Linked DNA regions of Sediminitomix flava. The protein of the gene in region 2 interacts with the protein of the main gene of each other region in a pairwise test. Links are inferred from orthologs where the notes say so. Each region holds a gene or a part of one and is shown on either strand. Other genes may lie near its edges.

The links. The genes of interacting proteins can lie anywhere in the genome.
Region 1: the proteins of leuS (region 2) and ligA interact in binary tests that used the Escherichia coli proteins (3 or more experiments, as listed by UniProt). The link is inferred for Sediminitomix flava from one-to-one orthologs.

Annotation. Positions count from the first base shown.
Region 1 is NZ_QGDO01000007.1:93,444-98,884, reverse strand. The notes cover bases 2,528-5,441. They hold ligA (NAD-dependent DNA ligase LigA), read right to left. Parts: upstream 5,054-5,441; coding sequence 3,002-5,053; downstream 2,528-3,001. Other genes in these bases: BC781_RS20935 (HIT family protein), read right to left, coding at 5,111-5,441; BC781_RS20945 (DUF6913 domain-containing protein), read right to left, coding at 2,528-2,919. In the rest of the region: folK (2-amino-4-hydroxy-6-hydroxymethyldihydropteridine diphosphokinase), read right to left, coding at 45-542; BC781_RS20955 (alpha/beta fold hydrolase), read left to right, coding at 794-1,573; BC781_RS20950 (HAD hydrolase-like protein), read left to right, coding at 1,700-2,347; more of BC781_RS20945, read right to left, coding at 2,398-2,527. UniProt on the Escherichia coli protein: DNA ligase that catalyzes the formation of phosphodiester linkages between 5'-phosphoryl and 3'-hydroxyl groups in double-stranded DNA using NAD as a coenzyme and as the energy source for the reaction.
Region 2 is NZ_QGDO01000001.1:477,917-486,260, forward strand. The notes cover bases 2,856-6,145. They hold leuS (leucine--tRNA ligase), read right to left. Parts: upstream 5,822-6,145; coding sequence 3,056-5,821; downstream 2,856-3,055. Also shown: BC781_RS01795 (glycoside hydrolase family 97 protein), read right to left, coding at 1-1,046; BC781_RS01800 (hypothetical protein), read right to left, coding at 1,328-2,800; BC781_RS01810 (sensor histidine kinase), read left to right, coding at 6,229-7,530; BC781_RS01815 (patatin-like phospholipase family protein), read right to left, coding at 7,532-8,317.

The sequences.
Region 1 (5,441 bases), on a different replicon or contig from region 2:
GAGTGCAAATACCACTATAATGGAAAATTATTTATTCTAGAGGGCTATTCAGCCAATTCTAATTGCCTTACTTCAAGTTCATCCTTGCACAAGGATTTTAGCGTTGCTAAACTCTTACCTATCTTAGGATGAACATATTGAGAGTCTATTTCTGCTAATGGAGCAAGAGCAAACATCCGATCATGTAAATACGGATGAGGAACAATAAGACCTTCTTCCTCTATGATCTCATTATCATAGAAAAGTATATCTATATCTATAAGTCTTTGCCCCCATTTCAGTATTCGTACTCGACCTAAGTCTTTCTCAATCTCTAAAATCGTAGAGAGTAATTCTCTTGGAGAAAGCTCTGTTTCCACCAAAATAACTTGGTTATAGAAAGCTGGTTGATCAGTTACACCCCATGCATCTGTTTCATAAATGGAAGAACTCTTTAAAATAAGTCCTACCCTATTTATCAACTCATTACTTGCATCTTGTAAAGCCTGTAACCTATCACCCATATTTCCACCAAGGGAAAGAAATGCTTTATGTTTACCCATTACTTTTTTCTTAACAAACAGCAAAAATACAAGCTTTCGCACAAAAAGAGGATAATTCTATCATATTTATATTTTTCTAACTGTATGTAATTTATTTTATTATTATGTTATTTATATATTTTCGCATATCGTTAAATAATTGATGAGTATCTTTTTTTTAGTAATATTTGTATTACAAAACGTTATTATTGAATATGATACAACGAAATATTCATCTATATATAATTACGCTACTATGCTTGACTTCTTGTATGAAAATGCGAACATCAGATGAGGAAATGCTAAAATCATTAAAATCGGAATTTTCTTCACCTAAAGTATTTGATTATAAAGTAGGTGATAAAAATATGCATTACATTCAGTCAGGGAATAAAAATGCTCCTCTCCTTCTGTTTGTTCATGGAGCGCCAGGTTCTTTGGATGCATTCAAACAGTATATGGAAAATGATACTTTAAATATGAATACTTTGATGATTTCTGTTGATCGTTCTGGTTATGGAAAATCAGATTTTGGAGTTTCAGAACCTTCCATTGAGAAGCAAGCAGAATTAATTCAACCAATTTTAGAAAAGCATAAGGACAAAAAAATCATTTTGGTAGGGCATTCTTACGGTGGACCAATTATTTGTAGAATATTAATAGACTACCCCAACTATAATTATGGAACTGCATATTTATTGGCTCCTGCCATATCTCCAGAATTGGAAAAAATGTTTTGGATTAATAAACCAGCCGATTCACCTATATTCAAATGGATGATCCCAAAAGCTTTTAAAGTAGCTAATGATGAAAAAATGGTCCATGCAAAAGAATTAGAATTGATGGACACTTTATGGCAAAATATTAAGACACCAATCAAAGTATATCAAGGTAAGAAAGATAGAATTGTTGATCCAAAAAATGCTGAATTTGCTAAAGAAAAAATGATCAATACAGAAGTAGAAGTAGTTTACTTGGAGGAAGAAGATCATTTTATTCCATGGACAAAATTTGATTTAATCAAGAATGAACTATTGAAGAGTTTACATTAAAGTCTTTTTCGACACTTTTAGAAATTTATAATTCACTTTGAGCTAATATTTATTTCAACTAAATTATTGTTATTGTGATAATAAGAAAATGAATAATTGAACAATAACTGCTCAAATAAAATGCTTATGAGCTATGTACCTTACGTAAGAAAAGCCATCATTTTCGACTTTGATGGAACAATTGCTGATACTACTAGACATATTTATCGTATAGCTAATAGTGTTGCACCACAACTAGGTTTAGACCCCGCATCTGAGCAAACTTTTAGAGAATGCCGTGATATGGATAGCCTTTCGGCAATGAAACACCTAAATATTTCCCCACTAAAAATCCCGTCATTAATCAAAAGAGTAAAAAGTGAGTTGAAAAAAGAGATTGGTGAAATTCCATTAATCATAGGGATGAAAGATTGTTTAACATTCTTAGCAGATCAAGGTTTCACTCTCGGTATCGTCACTTCTAACTCGGTAGACATTGTAGAAGATTTTTTAAGAAAACATCAATTAGATCATTTTTTCAAATTCGTACATTCTGCAAGTGGACTTTTCGGGAAAGATAAAATATTAAAAAATGTCATTAAAAAATACGAGCTCATTAAAGAGGACACTTATTATGTTGGAGATGAATGCAGAGATGTAAAGGCTGCAAATAAGTGTATGCTAAAAATGATTGCAGTAGCCTGGGGATTTCATTCTTCTAGAATTTTAAAAGAACAGAATCCGGCTTTCATTGCAGAAAGGCCTGAGCAAATCAATGAGTTTGTACTTATCTAAAAAATAGAAATTGAGCTAAAGAGAGAATTAGAAAAATCTAGTTCTCTCTTTTAGTTTATAGCTTCAGCTAACCAAAGCATTTGCTCTAAAGACTCTTTATATTTTTCTGCGGGTGCTTGACCAACCATCAAGTCAAGGTAATCCTCTGTGCCTTCTTGATGCATTCCGACCCTATATGTAGCCTTACAATTTGAAAGAATATATGTTTCAATCAATCCGTCCAAATCTGACAGACAAAAAACAAAATCAAAATAAGTATCTAAGAATTCTTGAAGTTCAAAACTCTTCAACTTACCAAAAGTGCTAAAATCTCTGAGGGAGACTAGAGGATAAGGACAAGCAATATTTGTTTGCTCTGCGTTTTGAATACCTATAAACTTCACATTTGCTCCTTGCTTACGAAGTTTATCTGACAAACTTTCTAGTGTTTTTGAATCATAGCTTCCTCCTTCCTGAAATACTACTCCTATTTTTTTACTTTCAGAAAGTTTTTTAGCTAAAACTCTAAAATCACGACTGTCTTTTGCCGCATCTATTTTTTTCTCCCAAATGTATTGTTTGATTTTGTTCACGTCCTATTGGTTAGTTTTAATTTTAAAACAACAACTATGCTCTGATGAGCATAGTGTGTAATATGTTATTGTTTTAAAACCATTATGATTTAATCATTCCCATAAATTCTTGTTCTGTAAGAATTTGTACTCCCAGTTTCTCCGCTTTTTCTCTCTTAGAAGGACCCATTTTGTCCCCTGCCACTACAAAGTCAAGCTTCTTGGAAATGGAAGATACAACTTTTCCTCCAAACTTCTTGATTTCATCTTTCAAGCCATCTCTGCTAAAATTCTCAAAGACGCCTGAAACAACAAAGCTTTTCCCTTCTAACATCAAATCAACTGCCTCATTTGAAGCTTCTTTCTCTTCAATTTCTAATTGTAAACCACTTTCCTTTAAAGAATTAATCAATGTTAGATGATCTTCATCTTTAAAATAATTCACAACACTTTCGGCTATACGCCCACCAATTTCATCTACTGCAATAAGGTCATCATGACTTGCTTGCATCAAATTATCGATAGACTTAAAATGTGAAGCCAATTTTTCAGCAACAGTAGCACCTACAAAACGAATACCGATACCAAATAGTACTCTTTCGAAAGGAACATTTTTAGATTCTTCAACTCCGCTTACTAATTTTTCCGCAGATTTCTGTCCAAATCTATCCAATTCCAATAATTGATCTATTGTAAGGTTATAAAGATCAGCAGGTGTTCGAACCAAGCCTCTTTCCATCAACTGATCAATTGTTTCTTTACCTAAAGAGTCAACATTAAGGGCTTTACGTTGAATGAAATGCTCAATTTTACCTTTAACTTGTGGTGGACAAGCCTTTTCATTTTTACAATATCTAGCAGCCTCCCCTTCTATTTGTACAAGTGGACTATTACAAGCTGGACAATTCTCAATAAATTGAATTTTCTGCGCACCATCCTTACGTTCTCCAACTGCTACTCCTGTAATCTTAGGAATGATTTCACCACCTTTTTCTACATAAACCATATCATTTTCATGTAGATCAAGTCGTATTTCGATTTCTTGGGCATTATGCAAAGAAGCACGTTTTACCGTAGTCCCTGCAAGTTGTACAGACTCCAAATTAGCAACAGGTGTCACTGCTCCAGTTCTACCAACTTGATATGACACTGAGAGCAAACGAGTTTTTACATTCTCTGCAGGGAACTTGTAAGCAATCGCCCATTTAGGAGATTTTGCAGTGGTACCAAGCAATCTCTGTTGCTTAAGGCTATTCACCTTGATCACAATACCATCTGTTTCCAATGGTAATTCTTGACGATGATCAGCCCAATGATTGATAAATTCAAATACAGCTTCAATTGAGTCACACTTTCTCCAAGTATCTGAAACATTAAAACCCCATGTTTTCAGTTGTTCTAAAGCTGCCCCGTGAGTAGGAATCGTTTCTTCATCCCCCAAAAACCCATACAAGTAACAATCAAGACTACGATGTGCTACTACTGAAGAATCTTGCATCTTAAATGATCCAGATGCTGCATTTCTAGGATTTGCAAGTGGTTTGAGTAAAGCTTTCCCAGCTTTTTCTAATTCAATATTTTTTGAAGAAATTTCTTCATTAAGTCTCGAGAAAGTTTCCTTACTCATAAAACCTTCTCCTCTAACTTCAAAAACAGGAGGAATATTGTCTCCAAAAAGCTTTAAAGGAATAGTTTTTATTGTACGGACATTTGGTGTGATATCATCTCCTTGTACACCATCTCCGCGGGTAACTCCTTTGGTTAGGATACCATTTTCATAAGTCAGACTGATTGCAACACCATCGAATTTTAACTCACAGATATACTCAAAATTATCACCTATATCTTTGCGAATTCTTTCATCAAAGTCTCTCAAATCATCTTGATTGTAAGAATTACCAAGTGAAAGCATTGGATAGCGGTGTGTAACTGTAGGAAATTCTTTAGTAACAGCACCTCCGACTCTTTGAGTTGGTGAATCCGTTCTTTTCAAACTTGGATTAGATTCTTCTAAGTCTGAAAGTTCTTTTAAAAGCATATCAAAATCATAATCTGAAATAGCAGATTCATCCTTTTGATAATACAGATAATTGTAGTGATTCAGTTGATCTGTAAGTTCGTCTATACGAGATTTTGCTTCTTGTTCAGTCATCATATTTTGTATAAAAGCTTTTATAAGCTCCTAATAATTCCTTCTCCTTACGTTTAAAGATTAATCTAAAAACGATCTAATTTTCTCAGCAGATGCAGCCAAAACTTCATTTGAAAGTTTTAGTTTTTCTTTTGTGAAATCTAAGTCACTCATTCGATCCATTGGTACTAAATGCAAATGAGCATGAGGTACCTCAAGACCAATTACAGCTGTACCGATACGTTTACAAGGATATGCTTGAATTAATGCCTTGGCTACTTTTTTTGCAAAAACATGCAAATCAGCTAATGCATCATCATCTAGATCAAACATATAATCGACCTCTTCTTTTGGGATTACCAAAACATGTCCTTCTCTCAATGGAAATACATCAAGAAAAGCTAAAAAACGG
Region 2 (8,344 bases):
TATCTTTTTACATTTTCTGTAGTTGCTCCATGACGACCACTAGGTGTTGTTTCTGAAAAATCAGTTTTTCCCAATTGAACCGCAGGAAGGCTCGTATATGCCCAATCACTTTTTCCTGTGATCATTTCCCACCAAACACCAACGTATTTTACAGGCTTAATCCAAGATGTATCGTCATAAGCACAAGGTTCATTCAAGTTCAATGTAATATGAGACATCAAAATATCTCCAGCATTCTTACTTGCAATTACCGTTCTCCAAGGAGTTACTCTAGGAGCTTGCATATATCCTTTATTTCCTACTGCATCTGGTGTCAAATAAGATTCGAAAATCATATTTTCATCATCCAATTCTAAGTGCATACAAGAATACTCAATCAATGCAGCTTCGTGTAGGTTAATAAATGTTCCGTTATCTGTTTTCAACAACAATGACGTTTGTACACCAGTATCTGAGAAAGTAGTTGTAGAAGCATTACCTCTCATAGCGCCAGCCATCAAAGCTCTGATTTCAGACATTTTTGATGTATTGTACTCATATTCCTGTGTATCGAAATCACCCGGAATCCAATAAGCAGTATGATCACCTGTCATCGCGAACTGAGTACGTTCCTCTTTAATTACAAAATAAATTAGGTTATCCTGTTCAGGAAATTCATATCTGAATCCAAGACCGTCATCAAATACACGGAAACGGATAATCATTTTACGAGCTGTCTCTTTTTGATTAAGCGTTACAGCCAACTCATTATAATGGTTTCTGATGTCTTTTACTTCTCCCCATACAGGTTGCCAAGTTTCATCGAAAGTTGACTCTTCTGTATTTTCAATTGTAAAGCCACCCAAAAGTGAAGGGGTATCTTTAAGCTCTAATCCTAGTTTACTTTCTTTTACAATAGGTTCTCCACCCATTGAAAGTTGATAAACTGGAACACCATCTTTTAATTCAAAAGTTAAATTGAAGTTGCCATTCGGAGACTTAATGCTTTGCGCAGATAAGCCTAATGTGAATAGCATGATTGCTAGTGTTAGTATGTTCTTTTTCATCAGAAGTTCGTTTCATTTTTGTTGATGCAAATATGTGTGTTCAATACACCAGAAAAAAGACTTAGTAGCTCAAAAGTAGACAACCAAAAAACATAAACACCTAATAATCAATTCATTTAATGATTTATTTGTAATGTAAAAAGTAGATCTCATTTCATGAGAAAAGCATAATAAATATACTTTTCATGCATAAAAACTAGTCTCATATACTATGAAATGTAAAAAAGAGTAATCAAATACTCTGATTTAATTACTCTTTTTTACTTTCAGATATTATCTGCTTAGAAGAAACTGTAAGTTAATTTTATGCTACATGATAAATTCCCCCCTTTACTTCCATAAGTATAAGAAGAATTAGAAATAGAGGTAACTGTATTTACCGGATGATTAAAGTCAATTGGAATATAATTCTCGGAATCCATCCATTGATAATCAGCTACTGAAATCACACTTAATTTCAACTCTGGACTTAAAAAGTAATTAAAGTTAGCAAATATCCGAGCTTGTACTCCTTCTTCATTAAAATCTAGTCTATTTTTTTCATCTAACTCACTACTTGGAATAAACTTTATATAGTCTGCACTATATCCAAGTTCAAAATAAGCCCTTAGATTAGGATAATAAGCGTATTTTTGAGCAAAATGGAGTGAAATATTGGGTTGGGTTATTTGACTATAATTATCTCCATCAAAAGTAAAATATTCTTTCTTTCCATTAAGAATGGAACCTCGAATTTTGGCTTCGATAATATTTTGCCAATTAAGATTTATTGGATGCTCATAAGTAACTTCAGCCCCGAAATTCAATAATAAATAATTTGCTTTTAGAGTATATGGAGGGCCGTCATATCTGCCTGCTTGGTATTCCTCTTGATAATTGTAACCAGGAGTCACAAATAAGGCATATCCAAGTCCATTTTTTCTTACTGGTAAATTCCCATAAGACCACATATCCTTTAGAATATAGTAATATTTCATTGTATCATTTTTTGAAATATCTTTTGATTCTAAAAAAGAGTCTATTATCTCTAGTTCATCTAATTCATTTTTTCTATGGTTTAGAAGTCTTTTATTCTTTAATCCTGTCAAAAGTGTTGCGAACTCTTGTACATGATTTTCCCCAAAATTGCTAGAAACCCCAACTTCAGATAAAGCTTTAAGAATAAAGGCTGCATGACTCACATCTTGTATTTGTTCTATTCTCCCTTTTCCAATTTTCAAAGGAATATAAATGTAAGTATTAACTTTTCGAATGAAATTTTCATCTTCACTACCTCCATAAATCCACAAATTATCATATATATTTATGTTTGAAGTAAAGTTCAGTTCATAGAATGTTTTGGCATTTAGAAAAAATCTATTGACTAAATAGAGATTGAAATCTGCATTATACAATCGATCTTTATTTATCGACTCCTCAAAATTGCCTTCACTATACTCCCATTTATTATTTAAAAAATCTAATTTTTGGTTGAAAAAAATATCAAGTTGTTGCTGTCTAGAAGATGTATTATGGGAATAGCTGTACTTTGTTTTGTTATCTAATGTAAAACGTCTTAGAGAAAACTCAGTATAGTCCTCACTATCATACTTTTTCAAGTAGCGATTATTAAAGTCAATTTCAGTATCCAACGTCCTTCGTTTCAAGTTAGGATACTGATAATCTGAAAGTTTGAGATTACTCTCTTGAGCAAGAATCACTTCTGAAAGTACTAAGGAAAGAATAATAGTGCCAAGTAAAGTTTTAAGGTTCATTTCGATGAAAAATGTTAAGTAAAAAAAGAACAAATAGAATTGGGTTCGAACTTGAAATGAAACTATATAAATGATTGATATATAAACTTACTGATTAAGATTCTAAAAGAATATTTAACTTAAAAAACTTACTATTTAACTTAAGTTTAAACTTATCTTTGAAGTATTTAAGGTTTATAAAATAGAAATCCTCTCTCAAAATCAGCTAATTACTGAATTGAGAGAGGATTTATTTTATATTAAAAACGAAGATTATCAAACTACAATATTGATAATACGCTTTGGTACTACGATGATTTTCTTAGGTGTTTTTCCTTCAACCCACTTCTGTACAATCTCGTTTTTCAATACGTCTTCAGCAATAGCATCTTTGTCCATATCCAAAGCATAAACTACTTTTGTACGCATTTTACCATTGATCGATACAGGATATTCATGCGTTGATTCTACCAAGTATTTCTCATCATGAACAGGGAACTCAGCCTTAAAGATAGATTCCGTATTTCCGATCTTGTGCCATAATTCTTCAGCAATATGAGGAGCATAAGGAGCCAAAAGAATCAACATTGGTTCTAATACCTCACGCTTGTCACATTTTGCCAACTCACGAGAAGCTACCATAAATTGAGATACTGAAGTGTTGAACGATAAGTTTTCTACATCTTCAGCAGCTTTCTTGATCGTTTGGTGAAGAATCTTCATCTCAGCAGGAGTCGCTTTATCGTCTGAAACAATGCTTTCTCCATTCTCATTGATGTACAATTTCCAGAAACGTTTCAAGAATTTAGCAACACCTTCTATTCCGTCAGTTTTCCAAGGTTTCGCATCTTGAAGTGGCCCTAAGAACATTTCGTACATACGAAGTGTATCTGCACCGTATTTCTCGATGATTACATCAGGATTTACAACATTGTATTTCGATTTAGACATTTTCTCTACCAAGCTACCACAGATGTATTTTCCATCTTCTAAAATGAATTCTGCATCAGCATAGTCTTGTCTCCACTCTTTGAAAGCTTCTGTATCCAAAACATCTTTTTCTACGATATTCACATCTACATAAAGTGTTTGTGTTTCGTAGTTGTCTTTCAAGCCATGAGAAACGAACTGATTCGTTCCTTTTACTTTATAAACCAAGCTAGAACGTCCTTGGATCATTCCTTGGTTTACCAATTTCTTGAATGGCTCTTCATGACCGATGAAGCCCATATCGTACAAGAACATATTCCAGAAACGAGAGTACAATAAGTGACCTGTTGCGTGCTCTGTTCCTCCTAAGTAGAAGTCAACTTCTTTCCAGTATTTTACTGCTTCTTTGCTTGCGAATGCCTCAGCATTGTTCGCATCCATATATCTTAAGAAGTACCAGCTAGACCCTGCCCAACCTGGCATTGTAGTCAATTCGTAGTGGTACTGATCTTCGTATTTCCAATCTGTCGCACGTCCTAGTGGCGGCTCACCTTCAGCAGTTGGTAAATATTCATCTACCGCAGGAAGCTCCAATGGCATTTCAGATTCTTTGATCAAATGAGGGATTTCATTTTCATCAAAATAAACCGGAACTGGCTCACCCCAATAACGTTGACGACTAAATACCGCATCACGAATACGGAAGTTTACTTTTGCATCACCTACGCCCAATTCAACTGCTTTATTGATTGCGGCCAAAATAGCTTCATCTGAGTGCATTCCGTCCAAGAAACCAGAATTGATCATTTTTCCTTTCTTGATTTCTGTTGGATCTTCCAAATCTTCTGTTCCTTCAATCACTCGAATGATTGGTAGATCAAAATGATTTGCAAAACGGAAATCTCTATCATCTGAAGAAGGAACTGCCATAACAACTCCTGTACCGTAGCCTGCCAATACATAATCAGCAATCCAAAGTGGTACATCTTCTCCAGTCAATGGGTTCTTCACGTATGAACCTGTAAATACACCAGAAACGGTTTTAACATCCGCTTGACGTTCTCTTTCCGAACGGTTCTTCGCTTTTTCAACATACTCTTCTACTGCAGCTTTTTGCTCTGGAGTAGTCAATTCTGTGATAGCCTCATGTTCGGGTGCCAAAACAACGTAAGTAACCCCAAAGATTGTATCAGGACGAGTAGTGAAAGCTGTAAGGTGAATATCTTTATCTACTACTTTGAAATCCAACTCACAACCGTTCGATTTACCGATCCAGTTACGTTGCATTTCTTTTACAGAGTCAGACCAATCTAAGTCATCTAAGTTTCTCAAAAGACGATCTGCGTAAGCTGTGATACGCATCATCCATTGTTTCATTTTCTTACGCTCAACAGGATGTCCTCCACGCTCAGAAACACCATCTTTCACTTCGTCATTGGCAAGTACAGTACCCAATGCAGGACACCAGTTTACCATTGCCTCTGACAAGAAAGTCAAACGATACTGCAATAAGATGGTAGCTTTCTCAATTTCTGAGAACCCTTTCCATTCTTCAGCAGTAAACACTGTAGCATCTTCATCTTTTTCAGCATTGATTCCCTCAGAACCATTAGCTTCAAAATGAGCTACAAGATCATTGATATGACGAGCTTTATCCGCATCTTTATCATACCAAGCATCAAATAATTGTGCAAAAATCCATTGTGTCCATTTGTAGAAAGAAGGATCAGAAGTACGAAGCTCACGTCCCCAATCATAACAAAAACCAATCTTGTTCATTTGGCTTTTGAATGTAGCAATGTTTTGCTCTGTAGTGATTGCAGGGTGCTGCCCTGTCTCAATTGCATATTGTTCAGCAGGTAAACCAAAAGAGTCAAAACCCATTGGATGCAGTACATTGAATCCTTTGAGCATCTTATAACGGCTCACGATATCTGAAGCAATATACCCCAGTGGGTGCCCTACGTGAAGACCCGCTCCAGATGGATAAGGGAACATATCCAATGCATAAAATTTCGGTTTCGATTCATCTACTTCTACTTTATAGATGTCGTTTTCGCTCCAATAGCTTTGCCACTTGGCTTCAAACTCTTTGTGATTATACTCAGCCATTTTGCTTATTTATAATTTATCATCTAACGATTACTAATCAAAAGCATATTCTGCTTCAAGTTGGCAAAAGTACTATTTTTTCAAAAAAATCACTATGTAAACAGAAGAGAATCCAGTTCTTTTAAAGAAGGTGACGAATTAAAAGAGGTAGACTGATTTATCATTGTAAAAGTTTTTCAAAAAAAGATACCTAAACAATAAGCTCTTAACATGGCATTACAGTAGCTGTTTCTATTTTAGGTATTGAACCTAGCTTTATACTTTATATATCGCTTATTGACTTTGACTTTTTTTATTCAGAATACTAATATCTCCTACTGTTTGTGCATTTACTTTTTCATGAAAAAGACTTTCTAGAGCAAAACACATATTTTCGTAAACATTGCACCAGCTTATATTAGATTCATTTGATCAAGGCAATTCCAAAAGTATATATAGAAAGTATTTTAGGCGATAGCAGCTTTCCTTTTGAGCATCGTATCCAGAACCTTGCGTTTTTTATAGGTCTTTCTGGGACATTGGTCTTTAACTTTTTACTTTTTTTTATAGAAATAGACCTGCCTTACCGTCTAATGATGATGTTTTTGGGACTTATTTTTGCTGTATGCTTTTACTTTAGTAGGGTACATAGAAAGTATATTCTCACCCTATGTATAGAATCCGCATGTGAAGTTGTTATCATACTCTACGAATGGAAGAATTTAGGCGGATTTGACTCTTCATTAATCTCTTTAATCTTAGTCTTATTTATAATAAAACCCCTTCTAGTCAATTTTAGGTATCATCTATACGTCAGTGGTTTCTATGCTTTAGTTTTATTTGCCATATTTTACCTTGATATCTATTATCAGCATCTACTAGTTATTCCTTATCAACCATCTGATGTAGACCGCTTACAAGTCATCGTCAATTTTGGTATTATAGGTCTAGTTATTTTCTTTTTTAAAAGAGAGTATGAGAAAAGATTAGAGGAAAAGGGAGCAATTCAATCCCAACTTGAAAATGCATTGGTTAAGGAGAAAGAACTGAATCAGATCAAGACAGAGTTTATCCAAATGGTTTCACACCAATTTAGGACACCTCTGACAAGCATTTACAGCTCTACGGAACTTTTGGATTTGTCTCTCCAAAATGAGGGTTTAGCGACAGAAAAGAATAAACTGAAAATTGATAGAATATATGATGCTGTAAACTTATTGACGGGAATGCTAGAGAAACTCTTAGCTTTTGAAAAAGTAGATTCTGAAGCTATTCGAGTTAGAAAAATAAACTCCAACTGTATTCTATTAGTAAAAGACTGTGTTGATAAATTTAACTTCAAAAATGAATCGAAAATCAATGTATCTGTCAGTTACATCAATAGTCCTAAACCTGTATCTGTAGACCCTACATTATTTAAGGAAGTCATACACCAGCTCTTAGAAAATGCTATAAAGTTTTCAGAAAATGACGCTAAAATTAATATAGATTTAGGATTCACTGATACCTATTTTAAACTGAAAATTTCAGATAAAGGGATTGGCATTCCCGAAACAGATATTGAACATATTTTTGACCCATTTTTCAGAAGTCAAAATGCCAAAAATATAAAGGGTAATGGTATCGGACTTGTTTTCGCTAAAAAGTTTGTCAGTTTACACGATGGAATAATATCTGTTGAAAGTAAAGAAGGTATTGGAACTGTATTTAAACTTTCATTTCCTTACTAGCTTAGAACTTTACTTTATTTGGGTTCAAGAATTTTTCTGGCGAATCTCGAAACTCCTTTCCCACATTCAAACCTGCTTGATAATACAATTCCATTCCTTTAAAGTCTAGAGCTCCTACATGTGGCATATTAGGCTCAATGATATAATCACAGTACTGCTTACTGATTTCTGTATTTCCTCTGATGCTCATCATAAATATTTTTTCAGCAAAAACACGGAGACTATGATAGTTTTCAGGGTAATACATCTTATTGATATCCACACCAATGATCTTATCCGTTTGATTTATCAATACATTAGCTGGTAAATTCATTAGAACACCTCCATCCACACATTCTTTTCCTTGAATTTGAACGGGCTTAAAAAGTATTGGGATAGAACATGAGGCAATAACTGCTTCATGAAGATTACCATTATCGATAACTAAAACTTTTTCGGACTCTAGCTCGGTAGCAATTGCTGTAAATGGTTTCTCTAATTCTGAAAAATCTTTGGGTAGATACTTTTCTAAAATCTTTTGTAGCCCACTCATCTCCATCAATCCCACTTGATTAGTAAAACCAGACCAACCAACTATTGAAAATAAAGACTGTTGTTTGAATAGATTTAGCATTTGTTGAGACGTATAACCAGCAGCATAAAAAGCACCAATTATAGAACCTATACTAGTACCTGCTACGGCTGAAATTTGAGGTCTAAACTTTTCAGTAGCTTCTAAAAAGCCAATATGCATCGCCCCTCTAATTCCTCCGCCACTCAAAGCTAAGCCAATATTGTTGCTATCCATTTTGTAATATTTAGTAGTCCCACTTAT